DNA from 2 places in the Photobacterium satsumensis genome. Region 2 is predicted to be linked to the other one. Evidence: predicted binding sites of a transcription regulator. Region 2 holds the regulator's gene; the other holds the start of a gene.
What was found. Region 2 encodes CRP, which controls carbon source genes, mostly activating them, when cyclic AMP is high. Its sites were predicted from a motif close to TGTGANNNNNNTCACA; they were not measured.

Region 1 (15,801 bases), on a different contig from region 2:
ATATCCAGCACCAGTTCAGCCGTTTCACCCGTCAATTCAATAGGGTTAAAATAGAACCACACCAACACAGGTGTGGTGATCACCATACCGGCCACTATTCCCAAGATGCCAATCATCATAGATTCCAGACCAATCAGAGCCATTATTTTGCGCTTGAGCATCCCGGTTGCCAGCATGACGCCAAATTCACGTTGCCGCTCTAGGGTCATCATCAATAAGGTCGCAAACAAGCCAAAACCCACCACGCCGTATAGCAAGTACATAATGAAGATACCGCCGGCTTTATCCATTAATATTTGCTGGGCCATCTCCGGTGCCAGATCCTGCCAATCCCTGACATTCACCTCGCCTTTATAGTGTTCATTCAACTGGCTGAGTACCGCAGGAAGTTGCGCCAGCGGTTTAACATCCATCACCCACGCTGTTACCTGGTTGCCGGTACTGTAAAGGGTTTGGGCAAGAGATATCGGCATATACACCAGCTGGTTATCTAGTTGGGCAACCGGAAAGTCGAGGATCCCTTTTATCCGGTACAAGCCTGCAGCGGTTTGCCCCCGGTATCCTTGTCCATACAAAATCAGCTCGTCGCCGACACCCACCCCGAAATAGCGGGCAACCCCTTCACCAATCAGGACTTGTTGATCATCTGGTGCCAGAAACTCACCTTGGGCCAAGCGATTCGAAATGGCGGAATAACTGTCTTCTGCAACTGTATCAACCCCAAGTATCATTACCCCTTTGGATTTATCTTCTGAAGCGGCCAAGGCAAACGACTCGATACGCGGCAAGATACGGGTAATATTCGGATTCGACATGGCTGGCTTCAGGAAAGCCTCGTCCATCGGCAGCAAATCATCAATACTGTGACTTTCAGCAAATTCAGGATGTTGCAGCTGGATCAGCCCGGTGTAAAAACGTGCGGCGTTTTCAATATTATTGGCATAAGTCCCTTCTTGCAGGCTGCGCATGAAAAGCGACAATGCCAATGTCAGCGCCAAAGCGGCAGCGGTAAGGATAGTCCGCCGCTTCTGCCGCCAAATATTACGCCAAGCTAATTTCACTAACATGGTTCTTCCTTGTTAAGCCCCCGCCCTCAGTCCTAATCACGCAGCGCTTTCATTTGGCTTTGGGAGAAAAAGCTCTCTTTGATTGGGAAGTTAAACTGGGCCTGATGGGTAATGATCTCGGTTTTATTGCCCGGCTTATCGGCAGGGAGCATTTCCATCCGCGATGCAACCTGACGGCCTCCCATCAACTTCACATCATAGGTATTCATGGTGTTGATCAGATCATCAAACTCATCGTAGAACTCGATCTTGCGTTGTAGGTATGTCTTTTTCGATACCCACAACCTCACCTTACTCCACACAACAGGGGCATTGGGCTTAGCGGTTGCATCAATCACCCAGCTCGGATCATTATCAAAGGCTTCCTGGCCCACCATTTCATGGCTGTAATCGACCACGATAGATGACTGGTTGATCAAATCATCATTGGTAAAGTCCGAGCCCATCCAAGATTGGCCCAGCATAGAGGGGGCAATTTTTACCACCCTTTCAATACTTGGCAGCCAGTTCCACATTTCGCGGTAGCGCTTAAGAGAAGCACTGCCTTTGTCTTTGGCTGGTGCAGTTACCAATACCAAGGACAAATCCTGCCCTTTGGTCCAACTTTTCATGCTCATAGTGCGGGTCCAATCCGGGCGTACTATCCGCATCGTTGCCTCGGTATAACTAGAATCCCCCCGCATCTGTTGATCGGACTTTTCAACAATCGATGTCGCAGACTGCGCCGCCGCCCAAGCAGGAAGACAGGCCAAGATAATCAACAAAACCTTCAATAATCGCATCGCTATTCCCCTTAATCTGTAAACCAAGCCTGCAGCAGTTCGTCGTCAATCAATGGCATGCTGCCGGCCTTGGCCCCGACCATCCTTTCCAGTACTTGCTGTGTTGCCCTTACCTCTTCCTCAACCCCACCAAGCAGAACGTTCATCTGCCCGACGTGAAGCATTTTCCGGGTTAATTCTTCAGAAAAGCCGTTAAGTACCGTGACCATCAATCTTGCCGTCACCGCAGGCGAAGGCACATCGAAGACTTTTTCCTGATTGCCCTGACGCAAAATAGTTTCGTAATAGCCCGCCAGCAGGACACTGACTTTTCTCATAAAGTTATGCTTTAGCTGCAGGTTTTCATCCATATTGATAATTTTGACAAACCCCAGCATGATATCTTTTTGACCGACTTCCCACTGGTTGCTGCGCTTCAGTAACCGCGCCCACTTGGTCACAGCGGACAAGTCAGGGTCATCCACCAGCCCTCCTATCACCTCACGATATTGCCCGAGCATGTCATCGCTCCAGGCTTCCAGCACGGCTTGCTTGGAATCAAAGTGGTGATAAAACGCCCCTTTAGACACCCCAACATACTGGATAAGATCGTTGACCGAAGTACTGGCATACCCCTTGGTGAAAAACAGCGCATTCGCCGCCGCAATAAACTCTGTACGCCGCTGTTGCGGTGACTTTACGACTCTTGACATAACCAGTCCTTACCTGACCGACCGACGGTCGGTATGTATAAAATATATGCACTCCCGCTATCTTGCTCAAGTATCCAGATCAAACATTGGGCCCTTTACATAGCTTTGCACTTCATTCCATCTCATTGACCTAGCATGTTTTACAATCATGTCAGTGATTTAACTATCTCTGCCTGCAACCAATACCCCCATAAATTCATGCACAGGAATTTACCCACATGAAACCCATCAGACCCAACCTGACCAATTATGATGTGGCGCGCTTATTTGAGCGACACCTTGCTGAAATAGAAAAAAGAATGTGGCGCAGAATGATAATGATGGCTGTTCTCGTCGTGAGTTTATTCTCGGGTGTGAACTACCTTATCTATACTGATCTGAAGCAGCTATCTACCGACGCGGTTCGCTACTCCATTGAAACCAAGCATCATCTTCTTTTGCTTGAACATGTGATCAGTGAAGAAGGTGATAACACAACAATGTCAGGGTAAGTTGTCTGAGAGGTTTACATGACATTCAAACAAGCAAGTATCGCAGCACTCATGTTGTCTGCTAGTTCGTTAGCTTTTGCTGATATCCGAATTATTGATACCCAAGCCGGTAGCTGGGTGAAGGTAACGGAAAATGGCAAACCCGCCGCCAATGCTAGAGTCAGTGTTAGCAATCCGGCCAACCGGGGGAAAGTATATAAAACCAATGAGCATGGTGAAGTCTATATTCCTTTGTATACCCGCACCTCAAGCACCCTCACCTATTCAATTCTGACTGAGGAGCGGAATGAGTATACTCGGCGCAGCTTGCATACTAATAGTTTTGATTAATCAATCCTTTGTACAACGAATAGATCCAATAAAAAGCCAGCTCAATTGAGCTGGCTTCATTTTATCCATCAATAAGTTGATGATCAGTTTTTAAAGAATTCACGGTAAAGCATATACATATGGGCAGCACTCCAAGAGAAGTTTGTTGCACCCTGTACCGCCCCTGTTTCCGGGTTGTAGTTTTCGCGAATCGCCCCGTCTTCTGTCATCCCCTCAGCATTGGCAAACAGTTCATTGGCCATATGCACAGCCTCGCTGCCGTATCCATATTGATCCATCGCACGGACACCGAAGTAGAATTGATCTAGCCATACTCGACCACGCCAGTAGATATCGGCATGATAGGCTGGGTTAGTTTGCGAAGCTGTCGGCAGCGAGATCCCCTCACCAATATACTTTTCAGACGTATTGAACTCGTCTGGGTTCATCATGGTTTGCACCACTTTATCGGCCAGCTCTTGGGTCGCCGCGCCATTAAACAATGGTCCCCAACCTTCAGGGCCGCGTCCGCGCTTAACAATCGGCTCACCGGCACAGGCAATGCCGTTTTTCATCACTGGTGTTGGCTTGCCATCTTGGTCAACATCCATGTGAATGTCGTAGAAGAACTCTGTATTGGCATCAAACATACAGGTATTGATGTATTGCTTGATCTCCGCTGCGCCATCCAAAAACTCCTGGCCACGCTGTTTGCCCGGAACACTGCTCGACACTAGGTTCGCCATTTCAGCCAAATACTTGTTGTCAGAGTACATGTACGACGCTTGGTCGACGGACTCCTGCAACATGGAGAAACCTAGCAGTTCATCATTACTACCACGGTTCTCGGCAAAGCGCACTTCCCAGTCTTTTTTCGCCTTTTCAACATCACCTTCATAATAGTCATTGGCATAGTCTTCAAGTTGCTCGTTAGAGATAAAACCAAAGCGGGCAGCGTTATCCATACCGGACTCCCAGCCAGCCGCTTCCTGCGCACCGACATGGAGATCTTGGTAAACAACTTCGTCAAGAATGGTGTTGTAGTTGTCCATCCCTTTGACGGTGTACTTATCACCCTCTTTCTTAATGATGTTCTCTTGGCCAAACTTAGCGACAAGATCTTCTGTCGTCGTCACCTTCACATACATGTGACCATCTGCGGTATTATGCTCAGGATCAACCGCTGCACCGTACTCCGGCACGCCGTTGTTGTTGTGGTCACGGTTAGTCAACCACCAGTCATGGTAGGCCACCAGCTTAGGATACATCTCATCAATCCACGCTTGGGCATCAGCAGGACGGTTAAACTCGTTTTTCAGCGCATTATAAACTTCCATCACCGACCACGCCGCCAGCGAAGGTTTGGTGTTTCGCTCATTCCAGTTCTCAGAGCCTGCACCATCGCGGCTTTCCGGCAAGGTGTAGGTCACGACATCGAGCAAATATCCTTTATCCTGAGGCCTGATAGGATCATCTTCCTGAACTTGGTATTCAAATACCGTGCGGATATTGTCCATCGCGACATCCGGGTTGAAGTGCGCCATGGCATAAGCTTGTTTCCATGTATCCCAAGGCCAAGTCAGGTTACCGGAGAACCAACGTGCCGTTACCGATGGAGTAACCGTTGCTTGGTGGACATCGCCCGCCGCCGAACGCCAGTTACCGTTCAGGGTCATAATCGCTTTTACGCCTACCCGGGCCTGTGCATCCGTGGCTTGGTCATTCACCATTCCTGAATCGAGGTAACCCGCCCAGCGTTCATCCGCCGCAATCATGTATGGCTGAGGATTAGCGAGGATATCAGCGATTTTGGTTTTTTCTTTGCTGACTTCACCACTGTTATGCAAATGGGAATAAGTGGTGTAAATACTGGCGGTTCCCTGCGCAGCAAGGGGCTGTTGAGCGACCGAGGCAAACGAAATCTCGTTAGGCATCACGTGGGTTTGGGTACTGATAGAGCGTGCAATGCGGAACTCGCTGTCATCATCGTTACGGATCGCCCAGTTGCCTTTCATGTCACCGAAGGTGATGGTTAACCCATTATCCGTCGTATGGATCTGACGGTTATAGTCTGGGTACATCTGATCAACCGTTTGTGTTTCATAGCCTTCTGTCGAGCGGGCTTTTTGCAACAGTTCGCCGTCCCACAACAACTGTAGATCCATTTCTTGAGCGGTCAGGTTGGTCAACGTTGTTTCAACCAACGAGGTACGGTCGGTGACAAAACGCAGCACCATTTGCACTTCAAGTTTGTCAGTCTTTAGGATCTGTACCAGCGCGCCCGGGGTGCTATACACTTTGGCATCGGCAGAAGATAAGTCAATGACCTCACCGCTAATGGTATCGGTGATATGAAGCTTGTCGAAAGTCTGGCCTGACATAAAGTGGGCATACTCTTGGGTCACCTGCATGATACCACCAAACGAGCCGTAGCCTTGTTCGTCAGCGGGTAGCAAATGCCCGTGCCAAGCACCGTTGTCGACAAAGGCGTTAAACTTCAAGTTACTGTATTCATCGTAGTCACGTAGGAATTCTGGCGCGCCACTACGATCAATCACATTCATGAAATCACTATTTGGTAACCCTGCTTCTTTTTCGGTCGTACTATTGCTGCTATTACATCCCGCCAATGCGAAGACAGAACCCATCAACACGGCTAAACACGTTTTACGAAAAATCATTAAAAAATCCCCTAATGCCACCCGCCGCCGTGATCTGATTGATTCTTGTATTGGCTGACAGGCGCTATTTTTTATTAAGACATAACAAGCTTGTTTATTAGCAGGAGGGATAATAGAGAGTAAAAGTTTAAGTAAAACAGATCGCCGTCACAGTAAAATTTTTCAGTAAAACAATTAATCAAGTAACTCTGAATATCTATTCGTAACTCATTGAAAAATAATTCACATACGCCCTATCAAGACGGGACCAATATCACAGTTAAAATTTTACTGATTTTTGATTTTTTGAAAGCAAATCACTGTTATCAAAACAGTTTATTTGTTACTTAAAGAAACTCACGCATTTAGGAAAATAGCAGAAGGCTGGACTCAATATCACAAAATATTGCTCGCTCATTTTCATTAACAACCGAAGCACCATGTATTCGAGCAACAATATCAATAACACTTCATTTCAAATGTAACTTGGACCTTGCTTATGTAACAGCGAAGGGCACAAGTCCAGCATTCAGTATGAGCAAAATATAGACTGTATATTTATGCAGTCATCGATAGATGACAATATACACATCAGCAACGCCAAAACCCGCGTAGAAGGTATAAAAAAAGCCAGCTCGACTGAGCTGGCTTGTTATTTTATTTGGTAGGGTAGTTTACACCATTACTCCGCAAGCATGCGACGTGCTGCATCTACAACCACTTTAATTGAGCGCGCTTCTGTTTCTTTCAACGTTGCGTGATCTGGAATTTCTTTCTGGGTACGGTTGATAATAACGCCAGCAACACAACCCGCACGTAGACCTGAACTTGCACACATGGTCAGCAAAGTGGCTGATTCCATCTCAAAGTTCAATACGCCCATTTCCTGCCACTCTTTCATTGAGCCTTGGAAACGGCGCACAACACGGCCAGAGAATGTGTCGTAGCGCTCTTGGCCTGGGTAGAAAGTATCGCTTGATGCTGTCACGCCAGTGTGAACTTTAGCGCCATCGGCATCACAAGCCGCTTTCATTGCTGTTGCAACATCAAAGTCAGCAACCGCAGGGAACTCCATTGGTGCAAAGTGCAGACTTGCGCCATCTAAACGTACAGAGCCAGTTGATACGATCATATCACCCACATTGATGTGTGGCTGGATTGCACCCGTTGTACCGACACGAAGGAAAGTACGCACACCCAGTTGAGCCAACTCTTCAACAGCGATAGAAGTTGATGGGCCACCGATACCAGTAGAACAAACAACAACAGACTTGCCATCTAACTTAGCGCGGTACACCGTGTATTCACGAGAGCTTGCAAGAAACTCAGGGTTATCCATTAGGTTAGCGATTTTTTCCACACGAGCAGGATCGCCAGGAATAATAGCTAGCTCTGCACCGTTAAGGTCCGCTTTGTTCACACCCAAATGGAATACTGCGTTGTCAGACATAATCATATCCTTTCTATCGTTGCCGCCTGATAGGGAGTTTGAGGTCAGCGGCTGGTTAGTTTTGTTTATACCTAAATGATTTCAATACGCAGTTTTTAACCGCTGAATCAATATATTGAAGTCACTTGGGTATAAACACGTACTCATAAAAGAGCTCGTAAAACACATAATTACGATAGCCGATAAAAAAAAGCTTTTGAGTGATCATAATCACACTAAAGGAAATTGAGTTAATTTCACGTTGCATGAATTAGTGACCAAGATCACTAAAAATCGTTTGCTCGTGCGGTTTATCACACTATTTTTTCTTACTGAGTTATCCGATAATACCCACTTCTTTTTCCTATTCGACCACACTGCCCCGCCAGCACCGTTAACTGCAAGGACGTAAATTAATGATCGACTTCGCCATATTGGCTGTATTTATTCCCACTTTCTTTTTCGTGTCTGTGACACCGGGGATGTGTATGACCCTATCAATGACACTTGGCATGACCATTGGAGTCCGCAGGAGCTTGCCGATGATGTGGGGGGAGCTTATCGGAGTGGCACTGGTTTCCATTGCCTCAGTGATTGGTGTTGCAGCCATTATGCTCAACTATCCTGCCGTATTCTTATTACTGAAATATATCGGGGGTGGGTATCTGTTTTGGCTGGGCATTCAAATGTGGCGCTCCCGGGGCAAGCTGGCGATTCCAGATAACCTCGATAATGAGGTCGATACCTCACCAATAGGTCTGGCGATTCAAGGCTTTGTCACCGCTATCGCCAACCCTAAAGGTTGGGCGTTTATGATTTCGTTACTGCCTCCGTTTATCAATACCGATAACGCCTTATTGCCGCAATTATCGGTACTGATCACCATTATCCTGATCACGGAATTCAGCTGCCTGTTGCTCTATGCCAGCGGTGGCCGAACATTACGCCGCTTCCTGCAACAGCGTGGCAATGTACAGATGCTAAACCGCATCGCCGGCTCACTGATGATGGGCGTTGGGATCTGGCTGGCGGCAGGGTAACCCCGTTTAGGACTGAAAAATGTAAGGCGTGGTTTTGGAGATAAAGACAAAGCCATGCTTTTCCACAATGGGACGGCTCATATCAGAGGCATCAATGATTAAATATTGTTTGCCCCTCTTTTTGGCTTCATTAATTCGCTTATTGAGCAGTAACGAGTAGTAGCCCCTTCCTCGGTATCCAGCAAGCGTGCTACCGCCCCAGATCCCAGCAAACGGGCCATCGCCGTTGAAAACAATCCAGGCCGAGGTCACCGGCTTGCCGTCGTCATACACAACGTAGATAGAGATGTCATTAGGGGACTGGGTTTTCATATTGAGTAAGTGGGTATATTGCCAATCGTAGTTTCCGCCCCAGACTTGCTCCTGAACGTTGACGGCATCACGGATCCCTTTGGCATCAGCAACTTCAACAATCCGGCAGTCATCAACTTTCCGCTCGCTGACTGTTGAGAGATCCAAGGCCATAAACGACTCAGGCTCCTCTTGCTCAAAACCGTTGCTCAGTAAGAGTTCACCAATATTGCTTGGTGAATCGGTACAATAGGTTTTCCATTCGAACGATTGGCCGCGTTCTGTAAAATACGCTTTCTCTCGCTCAATAATGGCTTGCGCTGTTTCTTCCGTCACATCGAAGAAGGAAATATAGCTGCCCTCGGCATTATCCGAGACAAATTTTACCACTTCACCAGTCGCAATAACCTTTCCGTCGATGGCTTGTATTATTTTTCTTTCATGCTCGTTGTAAGCATGCATTACGTCCATTGTATTCATGATATCCAAATATTTATCCAACAACCCTCAGCTCTTGCCTATCATACCAGCCATCCAACGCGGAAGGAGACCCCAACCAAAACAAATAATACTGATATCACTGTCACTGGAATAATATGCCAGGCCATATCCCATAAGTTCTCAGGGGATAGTTTTGGGATAACTCGAAACCTTGCATCCAACGCAAAAAGTACGGTCATTGCCAGCAAGAGTAATTTAGCCATTATTCCATGAGCTAATGGGATACTGGTATCAAACCACAGCGTGATATCTGGCAACATGCGATAAGCCAGCATCAAGCCCGTTACCACCTGTACGATTAACGCTGGCATACCAATTTTTTCATATACCTGCTCAAAATCCGTTAACTGCTGTGGGTTGCGATGTTTTAACACCGACGGAAGGATCACCAGCGACAGTACAATATGCCCACCAGTCCAAATAGTTGCAGAAATTATATGTAATGAAAGTAACAGACCAAACATGTTCTCTCCCTAAATGATCATTGACAGCCATGATTAACTCATCATAACATGCATTCAAAATACAACTTACTAATTAAATCACACAACACCATTAGGAGAAAAGTCGAATGGCTATTTCATTTACCAAGATTTTTAAGAAAGATAACGAGAAAGCTGAAGATAAAAAACTGGTTGAGCAACCGGCATCAAGTGAGGCTAAAAATACCGAAGACACAAAAACGGCGAAGAAACATGGTGAACCCGGTTTTTGCTGCGGCTCTTGCTCGTAACCAAGCAATACCAGCAGGGGGATTTCCTACGATGCTAATATCAACAACATATCCCCCTGCCGTTTAAGCGGTTTCAAGACGTTGACTAACCCTTATTGCGGTCAAAACTGTACTGCCTTTTAACTTCCACCACTTGAACGGTATATGACTGATACCATTTATCACGCCCCAGCTGCTGGGCAACAGTGTGCTGACTGTCTTGGTGCCAACGCTGAATATCGGCCTCGGTTTCCCAGTATGAAATCGCAATTTCCTGATCACCTTCTGTAACAGCAACAAAATCCAAACATCCATATTTTTCAAACGCCAGTTCGCGCATCACAGCTACCATTTCTGAATACTGGGGATCCTGAATACCGGCTCTTGCCCTGAAAATAACCGCAAACATTAGCCACTCCTTGGTAATAGATATTTAGAAATTCGTATACCGGTTGCTATACCCAACGCCGAACCTGATGGCAGTACTGACTATATTCCGAGCCAAACAAGTTAGCCAACAAACGCTCCTCAGGAAGGATTTGAAATCTCGTGAGATAGCTAACAAACCCAATAACGGCCAACACTGCCGTTACCGCAGAGCCGACAATTAACCCAACACCCAATAGGGCGATAGCCATCGCAAGATACATTGGGTTTCTTGAATAGCCAAACACACCGGAAGTCACCAAGGCATTCACATTATCAAAGCTATAAGGGTTGACCGTTGTTTTCGCCTGTTTGAACGTCATTGTCGCGACCAGCGCTATACCGACCGCGACACTCAGTAATAAAGCACCGGTAAAGAAGCCCACGGTATTCAATGCGATAGGATAACCTGCAGGGACTAAAATCACCGCAGCAAAGATATTAAACAACAATAAGGGGGGGATTTTTAACTCAAGCATGGTATCTCTCCTTGGTACCTTCATTGCTAGTACGCCTAACCGGCAGTGATGATTTCACCAGTTGAAGCTCCGGGCTACAAACTTACTGGTATGTTTCATACCATTTCACATTCTCGACTAGGCTGCTAGCAAACAGGCACCCTAGGGTGCCTGTAACTTAATTGCTCTAAACTTTAATTTCAATCTTGATGCTTAAACTTGAGCAGGCGCAGTGCATTGAGAGTAACCAATGCGGTAGCACCACTGTCGGCCAGCACTGCAACCCAAAGCCCCGTTATGCCCAGCAAGGTCGTAACCAAAAAGACGCCTTTCAAGCCCAATGCCAGGAACACATTCTGCTTAATATTGGCCAAGGTCGCTTTCGACAGGGCAATCATCATTGGCAGCTCTGCCACCCGGTTATGGGTCAACGCCGCATCAGCCGTTTCCAGCGCCACATCGGTACCGCCACCCATCGCGATACCAATCGATGCGGTTTTCATTGCCGGCGCATCGTTAATACCATCGCCGACCATAGCAACGTTGCTACGCTGGTTTGCCAATTCGACATGCTGCACCTTGTCTTCAGGTAACAAGCCGGCTTCAAACGCAATACCGATTTCGCCAGCAATTGCAGCCGCGGCACGCGGGTTATCACCCGTTAGCATCACCGAGTGGATCCCCATCTCTTTGAGCTTCTGTACAGCTTTGGCACTGTCTTCACGCAAGTTATCACGCCAAGCAATAAGTCCTACCGGCTGCAAGTTCCGAAGAGCAACAACCAAGGTCTTCCCTTCTCCTTCCAGTCCATAAGCTTGCTCGGCCTGCTGCTCTGTCAGTAAAACACTTTCAGGTAAGCGGTCGGCAGCCACCAGCATCAAGCTATCGCCTTCTGTGTTACCTTGAATACCACGTCCCGGTAACGCCTGGCGCTCTTTCGCTTCTTCGACTTGCAAACCACGTTCTTTGGCCGCATTGACTACCGCCTGGGCCAGTGGGTGGGCAGAGCCCATCTCTACTGCCGCTGACTGGCGTAGCAAGCGTGCTTCATCACCATCCCAGCTGACAATATCAGTCATCACGGGTTTACCTTCGGTCAGGGTGCCGGTTTTATCAAACGCAACGGTTTCAATTCTGCCCAGTTGCTCAAGCGCTGCACCGCCTTTTATCAGAGCACCACGGCGCGTTGCCGCTGCCAAGCCTGAGGTGATCGCTGCCGGAATTGAAATCACCAAAGCACACGGACAAGCAATCAAGAGTAGCGTTAGGCCTTTGTACAACCATTCATCCCAGTTTTGTCCGAACAACATCGGTGGGATAACAACGACCAAAGCGGCCAACACAATCATAGCTGGGGTATACCAGCGGCTAAACCGATCAACAAAGCGCTCAAGTGGTGCCTTACGTGATTCCGCGTCCTCGATCAGGTGTAAGATACGATCAATGGCATTCTCGCCCTGCTCTGAAATTATACGCAGGCGTACCACTTTATCTGCCACTAATGCCCCGGCCATGACCTGCTCACCGGGCAAGCGTTCAACCGGTACGGATTCACCGGTTAACGCACTTTCATCAAAACTAGCCGCCGCATCCAATAGCTCGACATCAGCGGGCAAACGGCCGCCCGGTGCCACTTCGATAACATCACCCTGCTGGAGCTCACTGGCCGACACTTGCTCTTTGCTACCATCAGGCAAAATACGACTGGCTTTTTCCGGCACCAAAGCCATCAGCGACTTCACCCCACTGCGCGCTTTTGCTGAGGCGTAGCCTTCAAGCTGCTCACCGATGAGGAACAACAGCAGTACCATGGCCGCTTCTGCGGTTTCCCCCAAATACAGCGCACCAATGGCAGCCACACTCATCAGGGTCTCGATGGAAAACGGAGATCCGCTTTTTGCCAGCCTAATCGCCTTGCGAGCTATAGGTAACAGCCCCACCAACGTCGTCGCGGTAAAAGCCGCTAGCCCCATCGCTTCTGATTGCCTGCTGAGCAAGAATGAAATCAGCATCATCACCGCAATCATCAGAACAGGCAGATTCTCCTTGAGTAAGCTCGCAGGCTTGTCTTCTTCTGATTTGCCACCAGCGCTAAAGAGCTGAAAGCCGGTTTCACGGCTTTTCGCTACAATATCGTCCGATATTGCAGCAGATTGACAATTGACGACCAACTTTTCAGTGGCAAACATCACTTTCGCGGAAGCAACACCGTCAAGACCATTAATGGCCTTTTCTAATTTACTGGCGCAACTTGGGCAGTCCATACCGCCGATTTTCCAACTCAAGGTTGTACTGTGAGGAGCAGGAGAAACATCATCGCTCTGAGTATCTTCGCTCGCTGTCGTGCTACAGCTACCTGAACTGCAACAAGACGATTCAGCCGCTGCCTCTGCGGAAGTGATTTTATTAACTGATAATCCTGGGGAGGCACCGGAGGCAGGGTCGTCATCGCCCGGCGAGAGTTCCGATTCTTGCGAAATTGATGAGGTTTGGGTTGATTGGCAGCTACTTGATGCGCAGCACGATTCTGGGCTGTTGTTTTCAACCACGACAGAAGGCTGGCCTACGCTGGCAGCTTTCACGGAATGAACATGTAACTTCTTATTATTGCATTGGGCACACATGGCCTTCTCCTTGTCTCTGTTATCTATGGTTTGCTAACCATATCAGTAACTATAAACCTTGGAGTTAAGTCTAAGGTCAAGAGGCGGGGAGCAGAAAATCGTATCCTGGAGAAGATCAAACCACTAATTGGCTATAGACATACCCTTGTTATTTTTTATACCCTCCTCCATCCTGTTTCCCCTATTTCATGCATCGACTATGGCAAAGAAACCCGACCGCCGCACGGCTATGCTTCAGATCATCGAACAAGTTAAGCAAGAGCTGCCACTTTATGATTCGGATACGTTTGTCTGTGGCCCTGACAACAGTTGCATCGGCTGTCCGAAAAAGCTGATGGAAATGCTGGAATCGGAGGTCTCTTACTGGGAGTGTTCATTGGAACGCGGCGATTCGCCAGATTTCGACGATATTTCTCGTTTCGGCAAAATGTGCCGGAACATCAAACGCGGCCTGGTCAGAAACAACATTGTGTCTGCCTAAGCAAGCATTTCAGATACAAAAAAAGCAGGCTGTGCCTGCTTTTTTGTTTTACCAATGCCCTTAGCTTAAACGCCTGAACACCACCCCATTATCAAGGATCTCCATCCACGGCTGGTAATCCATCCCCATGTCAAAGATATACTCGGTAATAAGGCTGCGTGCTGTCGTCAGCAAGCTATCGGCTTTCCAAGGTTTTTCGAAATAGCTTTCGATACGGGCACGGTTAATCGCCACGATAGTGTCTTGGTGTGTTGCCTGACCGGTCAGCAAGACCTTCTTGGTCTTGTGAAAACGGGCATCTTGCGAGATCTCTGTCAGCAGCTCAACCCCTGTCTTGCCCGGCATGACATGATCGGAGATCACCAACGCAATGAACTCGCCTTCGGCATCCAACTCGTCCATCAGCTCAAGCGCCTCGTCCGCCGACTCACAATCTTCGACATGAAAGAAGTCATTCAATGGTGACAAATCTTTCAATACAGCGCTTAGTACTTCCCTCTGATCATCGACACAGATGATATTTAGTTTTTCCATAACCATTCCCTTACGCGATTGGCAGTTTAATACGAAATTTCGTTTTTTCTGGGTCACTCTTAAGCGCAATGGTGCCGCCATAACTGTTGACTATCCTTTGCACTATCGAGAGGCCCAGCCCTAATCCGAACGACAACCCACCTTTTTTAGTTGTAAAGTTAGGTTGAAATACTTTGCGCCGTGTCGCTTCATCGATCATCGGCCCATTGTTGCTGATGGTGATCAGCAAGCGGTTCTTAGAATGCCGCGTAATGATCTCGATCTGCGGCTCAGTGGTGTGCTCCATGGCATCACACGCATTCTTGATGATATTGACCCACACTTGCACTAACTCAGTGGTGCTAGCAGTCATCGGCGGCAGTACTGCCGGGCGTAATACCACATTGACCCGCCTTAAGTTACTTTGCAGCAAAGCCAATGATTTATGGATCGTGTCGTTGACATCAACCTCAGGCTGGCGAGCATTGTCCGTTCCACCTAGCTGCTTCACCGAACGGACAATACTGGCAGCATGCTTCGAGGCCAACCGCATGTCATGTAGATCCCTGCCTATATCCCAGTACTGCAAAGCCTCATCGAGGTTTTCGAGCCAATACGCCGGTACCTCACCGTCTGGCACTGCGCGGGCAAGCTGCCGAGCAGGCTCCCTTTCAAGACCAAGATCTTGCTGTAACTGCTTGGCGCGTTTGCGGGCCTGTGCCGAGGTAACAGCCTGACCATCGCAAATACCCAGATCAAGAAACGGACTGACTTCCGGTTTGTTCTCCTCCAGAAAGCGGCAAATTCCATGCTGCAGCCCTTCGGTTTTACTGCTCAAGACCCCGACCGCATTATTAAGCTCGTGGGCAATACCGGCAGCGAGCTGACCCAAGGTCGTCATCTGCTCAGCCGCATAGAGTTTTTGTAATGCTTTTTCTTTTTCGATCGCCTGCAGCCCAGTCATCATCTGCCGTTGGGCCAACTCATGAACCATAACAGGCATAAACTGCTCTGCCAGAGAGCCGAACTTTTCAGGCTCTACTGGCTGAGTTTTAAGGTCTATCCACGAAATTTCACTATCTCTTTCCGCCACGACTGTAGTCGATGCCATCAATGTTTGCGCAAAGAAGCTATGAACACCGAAAAACATCCCCTGCTCGACCCTGAACACTTTTGCTGTCACATCAGCGTCGTTCTTGAGATAACCGGATAATTCGCCTTTCTTCACCCAATACAGTTTGTCGTTATAACCATCTTGTACCAGCACCTGTGTCCCAGCCTTGACCGCTTCGGTTCGGGCTGGGTCATGGAAGTACACGTCAATG
Region 2 (15,801 bases):
GATGCGGTGATGTGGCTAGAAAAATGGCTCCAAAGCTACCGCGGTACGCTGGTACTGATCTCCCATGACCGTGACTTCCTCGACCCAGTGGTTAACCGGATCATCCATGTCGAAAACCAAACCATGAATAGCTACACCGGTAACTACTCGTCGTTTGAAACCCAACGGGCAGAGAAATTGGTTTTGCAGCAGGCGATGTACCAGAAGCAGCAAAAACAAATGTCGCATATGCAGTCATACATCGACCGCTTCCGCTACAAAGCCAGCAAAGCGCGTCAGGCCCAGAGCCGGATCAAAGCGCTGGAGCGAATGGAAAAAGTATTACCCGCCCAGTTCGATAACCCATTCAGTTTCGAATTCCGCGAGCCAAGCGCCCTGCCCAATCCTATCTTGATGATGGATCAGGTCGCAGCCGGTTATGACGACAACCTGATCCTCGAGAAGATCCGGTTGAACTTGGTGCCGGGTAGCCGTATCGGCCTGCTCGGACGCAACGGTGCCGGTAAATCCACCCTGATCAAAATGCTGTCCGGCGATCTGCCGGCCAAAGCGGGAGATCTCACCTATTCACAAGGGGTGAAGATTGGCTACTTCGCCCAGCACCAGCTCGAGACCCTGTATTTAGACGATACGCCTGTCCAGCACATGGCCCGTATCGCGCCACAGTCGACCGAGCAGCAACTGCGTGATTACCTCGGTAGCTTCGGCTTCCTGGGTGACAAAGCGCTGGAAAAAGTGGGGCCTTTCTCCGGTGGCGAGAAAGCCCGTTTGGTCTTGGCATTGATCGTATGGCAGCGTCCTAACCTGTTGCTACTCGATGAACCGACCAACCACCTCGATCTCGACATGCGTCAGGCACTGACTTTTGCCCTACAATCTTTTGAAGGTGCCATGGTTATCGTTAGCCACGACCGCTATTTGCTGCGTGCGACTACCGACGATCTCTATCTTGTCCATGACCGTCAGGTAGTGCCGTTCAATGGTGATCTGAATGACTACCACAAGTGGCTGACCGAGCAGCAGCGTAACGAGCGCCGCGAACAGCAGGCCAGCAAGCCGGAAGTCAGCAAGGATAACAGTGCGGCCTCGCGCAAGGAGCAAAAGCGCCTAGAGGCAGAGCTGCGTAAGCTGACCGCACCTATCCGCAAGAAAATCACCCAGCTTGAAACCAAGATGGACAAGCTCAATACCACTATCAGCGACGCCGAAACCCAACTCAGTGACGGCAGTATCTACGAGGCAGAGAACAAGGCGCGGCTAAACGAACAACTGCAGCGTCAGGCAGATGCCAAATCAACGCTGGAAGAGGTCGAGATGGAGTGGATGGAGCTCCAAGAAGAGCTAGAAGCGATGGAGCAGCAGCATGCCCCAGAGTGATGAACTGAAGCATAATGACTCGAGCCAAGCACCGCTGAGCCATGATGCCTTCTGGCAGTTCAGCTACAGCCACTACTTCAAGGCGGACGTCGAGGCCGCCTGCCTTGCACTACAAACCTTCCACAGAGGCAGCGTGAATCTGGCCCTGTTGATGATCTGGCTTGATGCGCAGGCTATTGACCTGACACAGCAGCAACGGCAGCAGTTGGAACTGAGCCTCCAGCCAACCGAAGGCCTGCTCGAGCGCTACCGCCATATGCGACGCTCCCTAAAGCCTCAACTGGATACAACCGGATACGAGCAACTCAAAGATTTCGAGCTGCAAATGGAACGCCAGCAACAGCACGACCTGATTGCGACGTTAAACCAACTGCCACTTCGCCACGTAGCTGATAATGAAGACGCCGCAAACCTAGCCCGCTATTGCCATCGCCTGGGGGCTGTGGCATTGATAGATAAATTGATGGCGAAATAGATCCACTCCGAGGTATAGACATGACAATGGCTTTCAATCCAGCCAAAGGGCTCGCAAATCCTCACCTGCAAACCCTGCTGCCGCGCTTTTTGCGCCGTAAGCCATTGTTCACGCCTCACACCCAGCGTATCGAGACGCCAGACGGGGATTTCCTCGACTTGGCGTGGACGGCCCCCGTGACCGATACCCAGCCAAAGCAACCCGTGATGATCCTGTTTCACGGCTTGGAAGGCAGCTTCCACAGCCCCTATGCCAACGGCTTGCTCCATGCGGCAACACAACAAGGTTGGCTCGGGGTCATGATGCACTTCCGCGGCTGCAGCGGCGAGATGAACCGCAAGCCCCGCAGTTACCACTCAGGCGAAACGGCCGACGCGCGTTTCTTTCTCCAGTGGTTGCGCCAGCAACTGCCCACCCAGCCTTTCTTGGCTGTCGGCGTGTCACTCGGGGGCAATATGCTGGTTAACTACCTGGCTGAAAGTGGTGAGCATTCGGAGCTGGCTGCGGCACAAGTGATTTCCCCTCCCTTGGATCTAGCCGCCTGCTCGGAGCGGATCCAGCAAGGATTTTCAAAGGTCTACCAGCGGTACCTGCTCGGCTCGATGAAGCGCAACCTGAGCAGGAAAATCACCGCCTTGCCCAATGCGATGCCCATTACCCATGATGATGTCGAGCAGCTTGACACCCTGTGGCTGTTCGATGAGTTCGTCACCGCACCCCTGCACGGTTTCAAAGACGCCACCGATTACTACCAGCGCTGTAGCGGACTACCTCGCCTGAGAGAGGTCAAGACCCCGTTGCGGGTGATCCACGCCAAGGACGACCCGTTTATGACCGAGGCGGTGATCCCTACCGAGCCGCTGCCACCGCATATCCAATATGACCTGTACCAGTACGGCGGCCATGTCGGTTTTGTCACCGGCTCGTGGCGCCAACCGGATTTCTGGCTGGAGAAGACAATACCGGAGTGGTTTGACAAGATCCTAGGTTCGAGATCCTCGATCCTAGAGAAGAAACCCTGCTTTTCTGGCTCCTAATTGTCTCGGGCTTAAATCTCTCGCTCTTTCTCTGCCTAGGATCTAGGAACTAGGAACTAGGCTCTTCCCTCTCTACAACTGATGCTTTTGCCAATATAATTGTCCTAACCATCCGCCACCAAAAAGCTGTAACCATGAATATCCCTTGGCAAGACATTGATCCCGATACCCTGACTAACCTGATAGAGCATTTTGTCCTGCGTGAAGGCACCGACTACGGCGAGCGCGAACTCTCGATGGCCGCCAAGGTTGCCCGAGTGCGCCAGCAGCTGGAAAAAGGCGAGGCGGTGATTGTTTACTCCGAGCTGCATGAAACCATCGACATCAAATCCAAGCGCCAACTGGGGCAACATTAACCCTACGTAAGCTTTGTAGACCCGGCATTTTTGACATCCCGGCTTGACCTTACCGCCCAGCCCTGTTAATAACTCTTTCCGTTAATGTTAACGACAGGGTTTGTCATGTCTGCAAAACATCCGATTATTGCAGTAACAGGGTCCTCGGGGGCAGGTACGTCGACCACCTCCGAAGCTTTCCGTAAGATGTTCAATATGATGAGCATCAATGCTGCTTGGCTTGAAGGCGACAGTTTCCACCGGTTTACCCGACCGGAGATGGACGTCGAGATCCGTAAAGCCAAAGAGCAAGGCCGTCATATCAGTTATTTCGGCCCCCAAGCCAACGACTTCCCGTTGCTGGAGACTTTTTTCCGCCAGTACGGTGAAGACGGTAGCGGCCAGTTCCGCCGTTACCTGCACACATTCGACGAAGCCGTGCCTTACAACCTCATGCCCGGCACCTTCACGCCTTGGCAGACCCTACCGGAAAATACCGACCTGCTGTTCTATGAAGGCCTGCACGGTGGTGTCGTCGACGGTGAGGTCAATGCCGCCCAGCATGTCGATTTGCTGATTGGCATGGTGCCGATCGTCAACTTGGAATGGATCCAGAAAATTGTCAGGGATACCCGGGATCGTGGCCATTCCCGCGAAGCGGTAATGGAGTCGATTGTCCGCTCGATGGATGACTACCTCAATTACATCACCCCGCAGTTTTCCCGTACCCACATCAACTTCCAGCGGGTACCGACGGTAGATACTTCCAACCCGTTCAGTGCCAAGGCCATTCCAAGCCTCGACGAAAGCTTTGTGGTGATCCGATTCCGCGGGATCAAGAAGGTGGACTTTCCCTACCTGCTATCGATGATCCAAGGGTCGTTTATGTCGCGCCACAACACCCTGGTGGTACCTGGCGGCAAGATGAGTTTTGCCATGGAGCTGATCATGCGGCCGCTGATCCAGCAGCTGATTGATACGGGGAAAATAGGTTAAGACCGGCGATAGGCGATAGGCGATAGGCGATAGGCGATAGGCGATAGGCGTGATTTTCCTCTCGCCCCGGGCCCATCGCCATTTCTTGCCGCTATATTACTCTTCCACCACCTCATACGAGTGGGTCATCTCAACTCCTTCTCCCAGCATCAGGCACACCGAGCAGTATTTTTCCAGCGAGTCGGCCACTGTTTTGGCCACAACGGCTTCATCGAGGTTTTCACCCGTCACCACAAAGTGCAAGTTGGCGGTGGTGAAAATACGAGGAGCCTGCTCGCGACGCACCGAATTGATTTGCGCTTCACAACCGGTGATCTTCTGTCCTGCAGATTTGAGTCCGTCAACCACATCCACCGAGCTGCACCCACCCGCAGCCATCAGTACCAGCTCCATTGGACTCGGGGCTTTTTCTCCGCCATTGCCGTCCATAACCACGCTGTGGCCGGAATTTGACTGTCCAAGGAAGGTCATATTCTCGACCCATTTCACTCGTGATTGCATTGGTTTCTCCTTACAACTTATAGGGGGTTTCGGCACTATCTAGCAACTGTGTGATCATGTGCACACTTATGACTACAAAATGGCCTTTTCACATAGATCAATATCAAGAAAAGCGCGCCGAAAAAAGATAAAATCTGAACTAATTATTCACGTGAGCTTGCAGCCCAGCGGTTGACTGAATATCCTAAACGACGAACTCATTATGGTTAGGCCCAGCCTCATTTTTTAAAGGACGTCGTTGTTGGGCAACAAACGCAGAGGAAGTTAGTAATATGGTTCCAGGTAAACCTCAAACAGATCCAACTCTAGAGTGGTTTCTTTCCCATTGCCACATTCATAAATACCCTTCAAAGAGTACTTTGATCCACGCGGGTGAAAAAGCCGAGACGCTCTACTACATCGTCAAAGGTTCTGTTGCGGTCCTGATCAAGGATGAAGAAGGTAAGGAAATGATCCTGTCTTACCTAAACCAAGGTGACTTCATCGGTGAATTAGGCCTATTCGAAGAAGGCCAAGAGCGTACTGCATGGGTTCGTGCTAAGACCCCTTGTGAAGTCGCAGAAATTTCTTTCAAGAAGTTCCGCCAGCTAATCCAAGTTAACCCAGACATCCTGATGCGCCTTTCAGCACAGATGGCAAGCCGCCTACAGGTGACGAGCCAGAAAGTCGGTGACTTGGCATTCCTGGATGTAACAGGCCGTATCGCACAGACACTATTGAACCTGGCTAAACAGCCAGATGCAATGACTCACCCAGATGGTATGCAAATCAAGATCACCCGTCAGGAAATCGGCCAAATCGTTGGTTGTTCCCGTGAGACTGTTGGTCGTATCTTGAAGATGCTAGAAGAGCAGAACCTGATCTCTGCCCACGGTAAAACTATCGTTGTTTACGGTACCCGTTAAACCATCCGGTTTACTGCCAGATACTCAAAAAGCCGCACTATGCGGCTTTTTTATTGCCTACCCTGCCCACTTTCATACTTACAGGGCATTACTGTCTACCCCATCACTCTTTTTGTGCTTGTATCTACCCGGCTTAGTGCTACATTGTGCATATCAATTCTCATCACCTGTAATGGAATACCGGTATGGACATCGAACGCTTTTCACCACATAGCTCCCACCACGTGCAGCGCGGCGTCATTTCGCCACTACCCGATACAATTGAAATGACCGGTTTCAGCGACAGCCGTCACTACCTTGAGCAACACGAGAAGGTAAAGCGCCATACACCGGAGTCCCACTTTGGGTATCCGCTCGACAGCCTCAAACACTAAAGTCGGGCGCAAAAAAACCTGTGACCCTATCAGCCACAGGCGCTTTATGTTTTACCCAGTTATGATAATGCAGGGGCCCTCATGAAAGGGCCTTGCTGATTCAGTTGGTTTAACTGGCATCCGTGCTTTCAAAGATTTTATCTGCCGACGCTTCAACGAAGCCGGTATATAGCTCACCGTCCTCTTTCGGATAGCGCTTGGCAAACTCATAGAAGCCGCCCGGTATAGTATGCACGCCATCGATAAACCCAACCTCGACCCGGTCTGCCATGGTCGATGACTGCTCGAGCATCACTTCAGGACTGCCTTTGACCTCACCGCCTGCACTGTTGATTTCAAAGCCATTATGACGCAACAAGTGATTGACCTCATCGACCTCGGTAAACTGCTCAAGCTGGTTCAGGCTAACAGTAAAGTGGTTGGCACCGAAACCATGGGCGGCCAGCCAGCCGGCATATTCGCTTTCAGCCGCCAATAGCTCATAGGTCGCGTAGTCCAAGTCCCATAACCGCCCACCATAGAGAAAGGCCGGATCATGCATGGCCTGCTCCGGCACCTGATCGACCAAATCCCTAACCGTCTGCTGCAGTAACGAGCTGAACTGGCCAACCATCAACTCACTGATAAACACTTTGGGTGCCAGCGGGTTCGGATGCTCAAAATGCTCGGCATACAACTTTTTGGCCTCAAAGTGATAGCGGCCACACGGCTTGTAGCCAATGGCAATGAACGGGGCCGCCAGCCGGTCAAGCCCGACCTTCGGCAGGTTGAATGTCCGCAGCGCAATATGATCGTTGAGCAGCGGCTCTTCTTCGGTCAGCAGATCATGAACCTGAGCGGCTGATGGGCATAGGCGCTGGATGTAATCCTGCCATAGCCCGGCAAATAGTTGCTCTACCCTTTCCATGTGCTCGCTATCCTCTTTGGCTGGTGAATGATTGATGGCCATCAAAGCGAAAGACCCGGTGATAGCTGAGCGGGAAGCTCCGGCTGTTCACCTTCCATCGACGCCATCGGGTATGCACAGTAGTCTGCCGCGTAATACGCACTTGGCCGTAAGTTACCCGACGCGCCAGGTCCACCGAATGGCGCATCGCCACTAGCTCCCGTTAGCTGGCGATTGCGGTTTACAATGCCGGCCCGGATATGTTCAATGAAATACTGCCACTCACTGTCATCGGTCGATACCAAGCCTGCCGATAGGCCATAGCGGGTATCATTGGCCTTTTCTACCGCTTCGTCCAAATCGTGATAACGGTCAACCTGCAGCAGCGGACCAAAGTATTCTTCATCAGGTAGTTCATCGATATTGCTGACGTCGATGATCCCCGGTGTGACAATCGCCCCTTGGCCACGGGTCGCTGGCAGCAGCACTTCACCACCTAGCTCGACCAACTGCGACTGGGCCTGCACAATATTATCAGCCGCCTGAAGCGACACTTGTGCCCCCATAAACGGTGCTGGCTCATCGAACTGGCCACCGACGCGGATCTGGCGGGTTAACTCGAGCAAGCGCGCCAAAATACGATCGCCTTCCACACCGTGAGGTAAGTACAGACGACGAGCGCAGGTACAACGCTGTCCGGCACTGATAAAGGCAGACTGAATAATAGTGTAGACAGTCGCATCCAACTCGCCATAGTGACGGGAGATCACCATCGGATTATTGCCGCCCATTTCCAACGCCAGCATTTTACCCGGCTGGCCGGCAAACTGACGGTGCAGCAAATGGCCGGTATTGGCACTACCGGTAAACAGCAGTCCATCAATGCCCTTGGCACCCGCTAGGGCTTCACCGGTTGCCCGTGCGCCCTGAACCAGGTTAATCACACCCTCAGGCAAACCGGCCTGCTGCCATAACTTCATACATTCTTCAGCCACCTTAGGGGTCAGATCCGATGGCTTAAATACCACGGTATTCCCTGCCAGCAAGGCCGGGACGATATGGCCATTGGGTAGGTGTCCCGGGAAATTATAGGGTCCGAAGACCGCCATGACACCCAATGGACGGTGACGAAGCACGGCTTGGGTGCCAGCAACGTCTTTTTGCTTATCGCCTGTACGCTCATGGTAGGCACGCAGCGATATGGCAATCTTACCCACCATCGCGCCAGCTTCGGTACGGGTTTCCCACAATGGCTTGCCCGTTTCCTCGGCAATAACCACCGCAATAGCTTCACTGTGCGCTTTGACCAGCTCGGCAAAGCGCTCAACAATCGCCTGACGCTCAGCAATAGGTAGGCTACGCCAGCTCACCAGTGCCGTCCTTGCGGCAGCAACAGCCTGCTCAACCTGCTCTGCGGTTGCCGACAAACCTTGCCATACGACTTCACTGGTGTACGGGTTGAGCGACTGCATCGCTTGTCCTTCGCCGTCTTGCCAGCGACCTGCAATCCATTGGGTCATGGTCTACTCCTTTATTGGGCGATCAGGCGAACCTGATCCCCTTGTTTAACATCCAGCGCCTTGGCCGCTGCTGCACTCATCAATGCCGTGCCATCCAGTACGTCGACCTTGTCGACGATAGCGCGGAAATGGGTAAACGAAGAGTTACTGACGATGCAATCCGTCTGTGCGACCGGTTGGCCGATCTCAACCCGGCACACTTGCGAGTGGCGTACCGACTCGATATTTCTGACATCACACTCTACCGTCGGGCCGGCATCGAAAATATCGACATAACCACGGCAGGTGAAACCTTCCTTCTCCAACAGACGAAGTGCCGGACGGGTTTTCTCATGCACTTGCCCGATCACCGCCTGTGCTTCCGGGCTGAGCAAGTTGACGTAGATCGGCAACTTGGGCATCAAATCGGCAATAAAACCTTTCTTACCGATACCGGTCAGGTAATCGGCCAAGGTGAAGTCAATCGAGAAGAAGTGTTCTTTTAGCCACTCCCAGAACGGGGAATTGCCGTCTTCATCTGACACCCCGCGCATCTCGGCAATCACCGTGTTGTCAAAGCGCTCAGGGTGCTCGGCCATCATCAGGAAGCGGCACTTCGACAGCAAACGGCCATTGAGGCCTTCACGCCACTCCGGGCGTAGAAACAGGGTACAGAGCTCACTCACCCCAGTGTAGTCATTGCCGAACGTCAGCACTTTCACCACATTGTGGACATTGAGGCGGCGCGATGAATGCACCACGGTACTGAGATGGTAGGTATAAAACGGGTTGTCCAGCCCAATCGCGGCTTCGATCGCCGTCGTCCCTGCAATTTCCCCGGTCTCGGTATCTTCTGCCACCATCAGGTAACCTTCCGAGCCAGGTTGGGTGACCAACTTGGCAAAGCTCTCTTCGGAATGCTGAATTCGATTAGCGAGAATTTCCTCGTTAACCGGTAGCGAGGTGAAACCATGGCCCGACTCTTCCGCGCACTGTAGCAGTGCCGGTAGATCCGCGGCAGTAATAGGACGTATAACCAGCATCGAACTCCCTCCTGATGCAAGCTGCAGCATGGCTGCCAACTAATGATAAGACCGGCACTGGGCCGGAGGTTGCGGCCTAGCTCCTGCCAGCCGCCTCCCGTTGAATCAAACTATGAGTAAATTTTGGCGATCGCGCGCTCAAGGCGGGCCATCCCCTCGTCAATATCGGCTTTGTCGATCACTAATGACGGTGTGAAGCGCACCACATTGGTACCGGCAACCAGTACCATCAGGCCTTCTTCACCAGCGGCAAGTAAGATATCTCTTGCCCGGCCCTGCCACTCATCATTGAGAGCGGCGCCCAACAGCAAGCCCTTGCCTCGTACTTCGGCAAATACCGAATACTTGGTATTGATCGCCTCAAGTGCTTCGCGGAACCACTGCTCACGCTGCTTGACGCCAGCCAGTACTTCCGGCTTGGTGACTTCACTGACCACAGCTTCGGCCACGGCACAAGCCAGTGGGTTGCCGCCATAGGTCGAGCCATGGGTGCCAATTTTCAGGTGTGCAGCCAGCTCGGTGGTCGTCAGCATAGCGCCGATTGGAAAACCGCCGCCCAAGGATTTGGCCGTGCTGAGGATATCCGGTGTGACTCCTAAACCTTGATAGGCATAGAAATCCCCCGTACGGCCATTACCGGTTTGTACCTCATCGAAGATCAGCAAGGCATTGTGCTTGTCACACAGCTCGCGCACGCCTTGGATAAATTCAGCCGTCGGCGACACAATACCGCCCTCGCCCTGCAACGGCTCCATCATCACCGCACAAGTACGCTCCGACATATGTTCGGCCAAACCAGCCAAATCGTTATAGGCAAGATGGGTTACCGCGCCCGGCTTCGGCCCGAAGCCATCGGAATACGCTTCTTGGCCACCGACAGTGACGGTAAAGAAGGTACGGCCATGGAAGCCCTGTTTGAAAGAGATAATTTCAGATTTCTCCGGACCAAACGTATCGGCCGCATAACGGCGGGCCAGTTTCAGCGCCGCTTCATTGGCCTCAGCTCCGGAGTTGGCAAAAAATACTTTATCGGCAAAACTGTGCTCGGTCAGCAACGTCGCCAACCGCAATGCAGGCTCATTGGTCATCACATTACTGAGATGCCAGATTTTCTCGGCCTGTGCCTTGAGGGCATCAACCATTACCGGGTGGCAGTGGCCCAAGCAGCTCACTGCAATACCGCCAGCAAAGTCGACATACTCTCGCCCTTCCTGATCCCACACCCGTGCACCCTCTCCCTTCACCGGGATCATTTGCATCGGCGCGTAGCACGGCACCATCACGTCATCAAATACCTGACGATCAACTTTATACTCCTTTGCCATTATCGTTTCCTTCTAATGTTTTTGCCCTAAGCATAGTATTTACATTTTATTAACCAATTCCAATAGCAGAATATTTTTTATTCCCTCTCGGTTAACGGTTAATCACCTACAAAATACATATTTATGCGAGACTGAGGAAAACTTATTAAGCCCAATTCATTAAAAGGTGTTTTTCCTGCAAGGAAATAAAAATCAAACACAGCGATATTGTGCATAATTTTTCCGTGCCAAAAAAAGCAAAAAAGATAAGGAAATGTTAAGAAAGGTGACAAGGATCGCGCCATTAAGATAGCAAAAAGCCTTAGATTGGCTGTTTGCGGCGGAGGAAGAAGCAGTTTGATTGGCAAAAAATGGTGCTGTGGCTTAGCAAGGCAGCATTTTCTGCTGCTCTGCTCTCTTGATAACTTAGCGACGGAGAAAATTCGCCAGCAGTTGATGACCTTGCTCGGTCAGGATGCTCTCGGGGTGGAACTGGACCCCTTCAATCGGCAAGGTTTTATGGCGGATCCCCATAATTTCATCGCGCTCACCGTCTTTTTCTGTCCATGCGGTGATATCAAAGCAATCGGGTAGCGTATCAGCCTTGACCACCAACGAATGGTAACGGGTCACCGTAAGCGGGTTATTCAACCCAGAGAATACACTGCTATCTGTGTGGACGACCGGGGAGGTCTTGCCGTGCATCACTTGGCGGGCACGGACAACATCGCCACCAAACACCTGAGCAATTGACTGGTGGCCGAGGCAAACCCCGAGGATCGGCAGTTTGCCCGCAAAATAGCGGATCGCCTCGAGTGAGATCCCCGCATCATCCGGCGTACAGGGCCCCGGCGAGATCACCAAGTGGGAGGGGGCTAAAGCCTCGATACCGGCAATGTCGATTTCGTCATTACGCACTACCTTTACCTCGGCCCCCAGCTCACAGAAATACTGATACAGGTTATAGGTAAACGAGTCGTAGTTATCGATCATCAATAGCATGGGTACTTCTGCTCCCTGAAAATTACAGCGGCCTATTTTGCAACAGGACAGCAGAAAGGCAAGCATAGACGAAAAAAAACCGGCCTGGGGCCGGTTTCCTATCTTTACATTATAGATCTGATTGCATCACTACGGACGCGCAACAAAACCGACAGCAGCGAACGCTTGTTTCAAGGTCTCGGCCGCACGAGCAGACGCTTTCTCAGCACCCGCCTTCATCACTTCATCAAGGTAAGCACGGTCAGCACGAACACGGTGGTACTCTGACTGGATAGGCTCCAGCATCGCAACAATGGCTTCACCAACATCTTTCTTGAACGGGCCGTACATCTCAACGCCCTGGTATTGGGCTTCAATTTCAGCAAATGTCTTACCAGTTGCCGCCGAGTACAAGCCCATCAGGTTAGAGATACCGCCTTTGTTCTCGATATCATGGGCGATACGCGGTGGGGTCTCGGTATCAGTCTGGGCCTTGTTGATCTTCTTGATGATCGATTTCGGCTCTTCCAGCAGGGTGATCACGTTCTTACGGTTATCATCCGACTTAGACATCTTCTTGGTTGCATCCTGAAGGCTCATGACACGGGCATTAACCGTCGGAATGTACGGCTCTGGGACCTGGAAGATCGCCTCACCATCACCGTAGATGTTGTTGAAACGGGTCGCGATATCACGCGCCAGCTCAAGGTGCTGCTTCTGATCTGAGCCTACCGGGACCTGGTGGGCACCGTATAGCAAGATATCGGCCGCCATCAGTACCGGATAGCCAAACAGGCCAACGTTAACATCGTTAGCGTGGCGCTGCGACTTGTCCTTGAACTGGGTCATACGGCTTAGCTCACCCATCTGGGTGTAGCAGTTCAGCAACCAGCCTAGCTGGGCATGCTCAGGTACGTGAGACTGGACAAACAAGGTGCTTTTCTTCGGGTCGACACCCACAGCCAAGCAAATTGCCAGCGCATCCAGCGTTGCTTCATGCAGCGCTTTCGGATCTTGGCGTACGGTAATGGCATGCAGGTCTACGACACAGTACTGACAATCATAATCATCCTGCATCTGTTCCCACTGACGCAGCGCACCCAGATAATTACCGATACTTAATTCACCTGAAGGCTGTACGCCACTCAATACAATGGGTTTGGTCATGATGAGATTTTCCTATGTCACAAAAAAGCCGCGGCCATCTGCCGCCGGCATAATATCATTCTGAGCCCGGCACAATGCCAAGCGTACTAGCTACCTAGTTTAACCACTTCTGCCAAGTGACTAAAGTGATCCAGTACAATATCTGGATTACTTTCGCTGATCGGCTGGCCATAGTTGTAGCCGTAAGTCAGCCCAACAACATAACATGACGCCGCTTTCGCCGCCAAGATATCGTTGCGGGAGTCACCGACCATCAGCATTTTCTCTGCCGTCAGGCTGTGCTTATCGAGCAACCAGTTCAGGGCATACGGATCAGGTTTTTTCAGCGGGAAGGTATCACCGCCGATCACATCGACAAAGTAATCAGCAATGCCATGCTCCTCAAGCAAATGAGGCACGAACTGGGCCGGCTTGTTGGTGACGATAGCCATTGGCAAGCCAGCATCATGAAACGCTGCCAGTGTCTCTTTAACGCCCGGATACAGCGCGCTCTTCTCGTGACCGCCTTCTTCGTAGTAGCGATCGAACAGCTGGCGGGCCTCGCGGTGCAGCGCCGGGTCAAGTTCAGGGTCAACCTCGACGCTCTGGCTCAACGCACGGCCGATTAAGATATCAGCCCCGTTGCCAATCCAGGTCGTCACCTGCTCAACGGTCACCCCTGCACGCCCCAGGGCGCGCATGGTTTTATCCGCAGCATCAGCCAAATCAGGCACACTGTCGAGCAGCGTGCCATCAAGATCAAAGGCAATAAAATCAATACCACTTAGCTGACTCATTAACGCTCAACCTTGGCCAGCTCTGCACGCATTTCGTCAATCACAGCTTTGTAGTCTGGCTGGCTGAAAATCGCCGAGCCCGCCACAAACATGTCAGCACCGGCTTCGGCGATTTCACGGATGTTGTCAACCTTCACCCCACCGTCGATCTCAAGGCGGATCTGACGGCCAGACGCATCAATGCGCTTACGCACTTCACGCAGCTTGTCTAGGGTTGACGGGATAAATGACTGGCCACCAAAGCCCGGGTTAACCGACATCAGCAGGATCATGTCGACCTTGTCCATGATGTAATCAAGGTAGTGCAGCGGTGTCGCCGGATTGAATACCACACCCGCCTGGCAACCGTGCTCTTTGATCAACTGCAGCGAACGGTCCAGGTGGTCGCTGGCCTCGGCATGGATAGTGATCATGGTAGCGCCCGCATTGGCAAAGTCAGGGATAATGCGATCCACTGGTTTCACCATCAGGTGTACGTCGATCGGTGCAGTAATACCGTAATCGCGCAGGGCCTTGCATATCGGGGCACCAAAAGTCAGGTTAGGTACGTAGTGGTTGTCCATCACGTCAAAGTGCACAACATCGGCACCAGCAGCCAATACTTTCTCTACATCCTCGCCAAGACGAGCAAAATCTGCAGACAGGATAGATGGAGCGATCAAAAAGTCCTTCATGTTCAGCCTCTATACGGTACAAACGAAAACGTTATCGGAAGTCGGCGCAATTCTACCCGATCATCAAGATGATGTCTTACCGGATTTCAAGGCGGGTGTGCCACAGGGCAGCTACACTTATGTTCTAGCGAACCGATGTAGCAAGGGGTTACGGCTATTTATATGACTTGGGTACTAAGGAGATGAACCATGGCAGGGAACAAGCCACCGCGCCCCAATTTAATCAAAAGCATTGCCGGGGCATTGTTCGGGGTACAGTCGGAGAAGAACAGGGAAATTGATTTCAGCCAGCAGCGTCCGCTGCCATTTATTTTGGCCGGTATCGCTGCTATTGCGGTATTTGTCGGGCTACTGATCGCGTTCAGTTACTTGATAGCGAGCGGGTAGCCAGCGAGGGGCTGGCCAACAAGAGACGACGTGATTAACAAGAGACTATGTGGTTAACAAGAAACTGCGCGGTTAACACCTAGTCTTGAGAAGACTTGAACAGCGCTAGTAGCTCATCGACCTTGTTACGACCGCCACCGTTGCGGCTGATCGTTCGCTTTACCTTGACCACCGACAAATCGGCACCATGATACAAACGACGGGTCAATGTGGTGTCATGGTTGGAAATCAGCACCGGAATATCACGCTCGTTCGCTGCTTTCTCGGCGGCATCGGCCAAGGCAGCCTGATCATCGAGACTGAAGCCATTACCGGCATAAGAGGTAAAGTTTGCCGTGGTCGATAGCGGCGCATAAGGCGGATCGCAATATACCACACAGCCCTTGCGAGCTCGTGAAAATGTCTGGTGGTAGCCTTCGCAGACAAACGTCGCCCGCTTGGCTTTTTCTGAAAAGAAATACAGCTCATCTTCCGGGTAATAAGGCTTTTTGTATGAGCCGAACGGGACGTTAAAGCCACCTTTCTTGTTATAGCGGCACAAGCCATTGAAGCCATGGCGGTTCATGTACAGGAAGTACAAAGAACGCAAATATGGATCTTTGGTTTTATTGAAGGCCTCACGGATCTCAAGGTACGCCCCCTTCTGGTTGTATTCAGGGGTAAACAACGCCTTGCTGTCACGAACATACTGCTCGGGATCATTTTTGAGGATATTGTAGAGGTTAATCAAGTCAGGATTGATATCGGCAAGCAGGTACTGCTCGAAGTCAGTATTGAGAAATACTGAACCGGCACCAACGAAAGGTTCAACCAGCTTTCGTGCTGGCGGCAAGCGGCGCTCGATCTCCTCGACCAGGGAATATTTTCCTCCAGCCCATTTCAGGAATGCACGATGCTTTTTCATTCAGCTGACCACCAATACCGACTTTGTAACGAAAGGTGGCGGATTGTACACCATTTCAATCTGTGTCTGTACCGCTTGAGGGAAATATCTGAGAAAGAAACGGGTTATTTAGCCCGATCCATTTCGGTATGGATCTGGCGATAGGATTTCACCCATGGATCGACCGACTGGAGCTGGGAC

Region 1: the regulator CRP is predicted to act here: its motif matches at 7,651-7,666, upstream of udp (uridine phosphorylase).

Annotation. Positions count from the first base shown of each region.
Region 1 is NZ_JAKJSK010000008.1:177,231-193,031, forward strand. Features, by position in the region: gene L4D79_RS16995 (ABC transporter permease) at 1-1,067, opposite strand, end outside; gene L4D79_RS17000 (outer membrane lipoprotein-sorting protein) at 1,100-1,849, opposite strand; gene L4D79_RS17005 (TetR/AcrR family transcriptional regulator) at 1,861-2,541, opposite strand; gene L4D79_RS17010 (hypothetical protein) at 2,760-3,032, shown strand; gene L4D79_RS17015 (hypothetical protein) at 3,051-3,362, shown strand; gene ygjK (alpha-glucosidase) at 3,446-6,022, opposite strand; gene udp (uridine phosphorylase) at 6,684-7,451, opposite strand; gene L4D79_RS17030 (LysE family translocator) at 7,847-8,470, shown strand; gene L4D79_RS17035 (GNAT family N-acetyltransferase) at 8,477-9,241, opposite strand; gene L4D79_RS17040 (CopD family protein) at 9,283-9,726, opposite strand; gene L4D79_RS17045 (CCGSCS motif protein) at 9,834-9,995, shown strand; gene L4D79_RS17050 (antibiotic biosynthesis monooxygenase family protein) at 10,081-10,383, opposite strand; gene L4D79_RS17055 (methyltransferase family protein) at 10,430-10,879, opposite strand; gene L4D79_RS17060 (zinc/cadmium/mercury/lead-transporting ATPase) at 11,059-13,482, opposite strand; gene L4D79_RS17065 (hypothetical protein) at 13,682-13,963, shown strand; gene L4D79_RS17070 (response regulator) at 14,024-14,497, opposite strand; gene L4D79_RS17075 (ATP-binding protein) at 14,508-15,801, opposite strand, start outside.
Region 2 is NZ_JAKJSK010000011.1:12,133-27,933, forward strand. Features, by position in the region: gene L4D79_RS21305 (ABC transporter ATP-binding protein) at 1-1,377, shown strand, start outside; gene L4D79_RS21310 (TIGR02444 family protein) at 1,364-1,852, shown strand; gene L4D79_RS21315 (hydrolase) at 1,879-2,889, shown strand; gene L4D79_RS21320 (YheU family protein) at 3,024-3,245, shown strand; gene L4D79_RS21325 (phosphoribulokinase) at 3,351-4,220, shown strand; gene L4D79_RS21330 (OsmC family protein) at 4,317-4,721, opposite strand; gene crp (cAMP-activated global transcriptional regulator CRP) at 4,994-5,626, shown strand; gene L4D79_RS21340 (hypothetical protein) at 5,812-6,000, shown strand; gene L4D79_RS21345 (DUF1338 domain-containing protein) at 6,110-6,907, opposite strand; gene astD (succinylglutamate-semialdehyde dehydrogenase) at 6,949-8,406, opposite strand; gene astA (arginine N-succinyltransferase) at 8,418-9,428, opposite strand; gene L4D79_RS21360 (aspartate aminotransferase family protein) at 9,539-10,753, opposite strand; gene L4D79_RS21365 (aminodeoxychorismate/anthranilate synthase component II) at 11,159-11,734, opposite strand; gene trpS (tryptophan--tRNA ligase) at 11,864-12,880, opposite strand; gene L4D79_RS21375 (phosphoglycolate phosphatase) at 12,967-13,656, opposite strand; gene rpe (ribulose-phosphate 3-epimerase) at 13,656-14,330, opposite strand; gene L4D79_RS21385 (DUF2970 domain-containing protein) at 14,520-14,717, shown strand; gene L4D79_RS21390 (Dam family site-specific DNA-(adenine-N6)-methyltransferase) at 14,797-15,621, opposite strand; gene L4D79_RS21395 (SPOR domain-containing protein) at 15,726-15,801, opposite strand, start outside.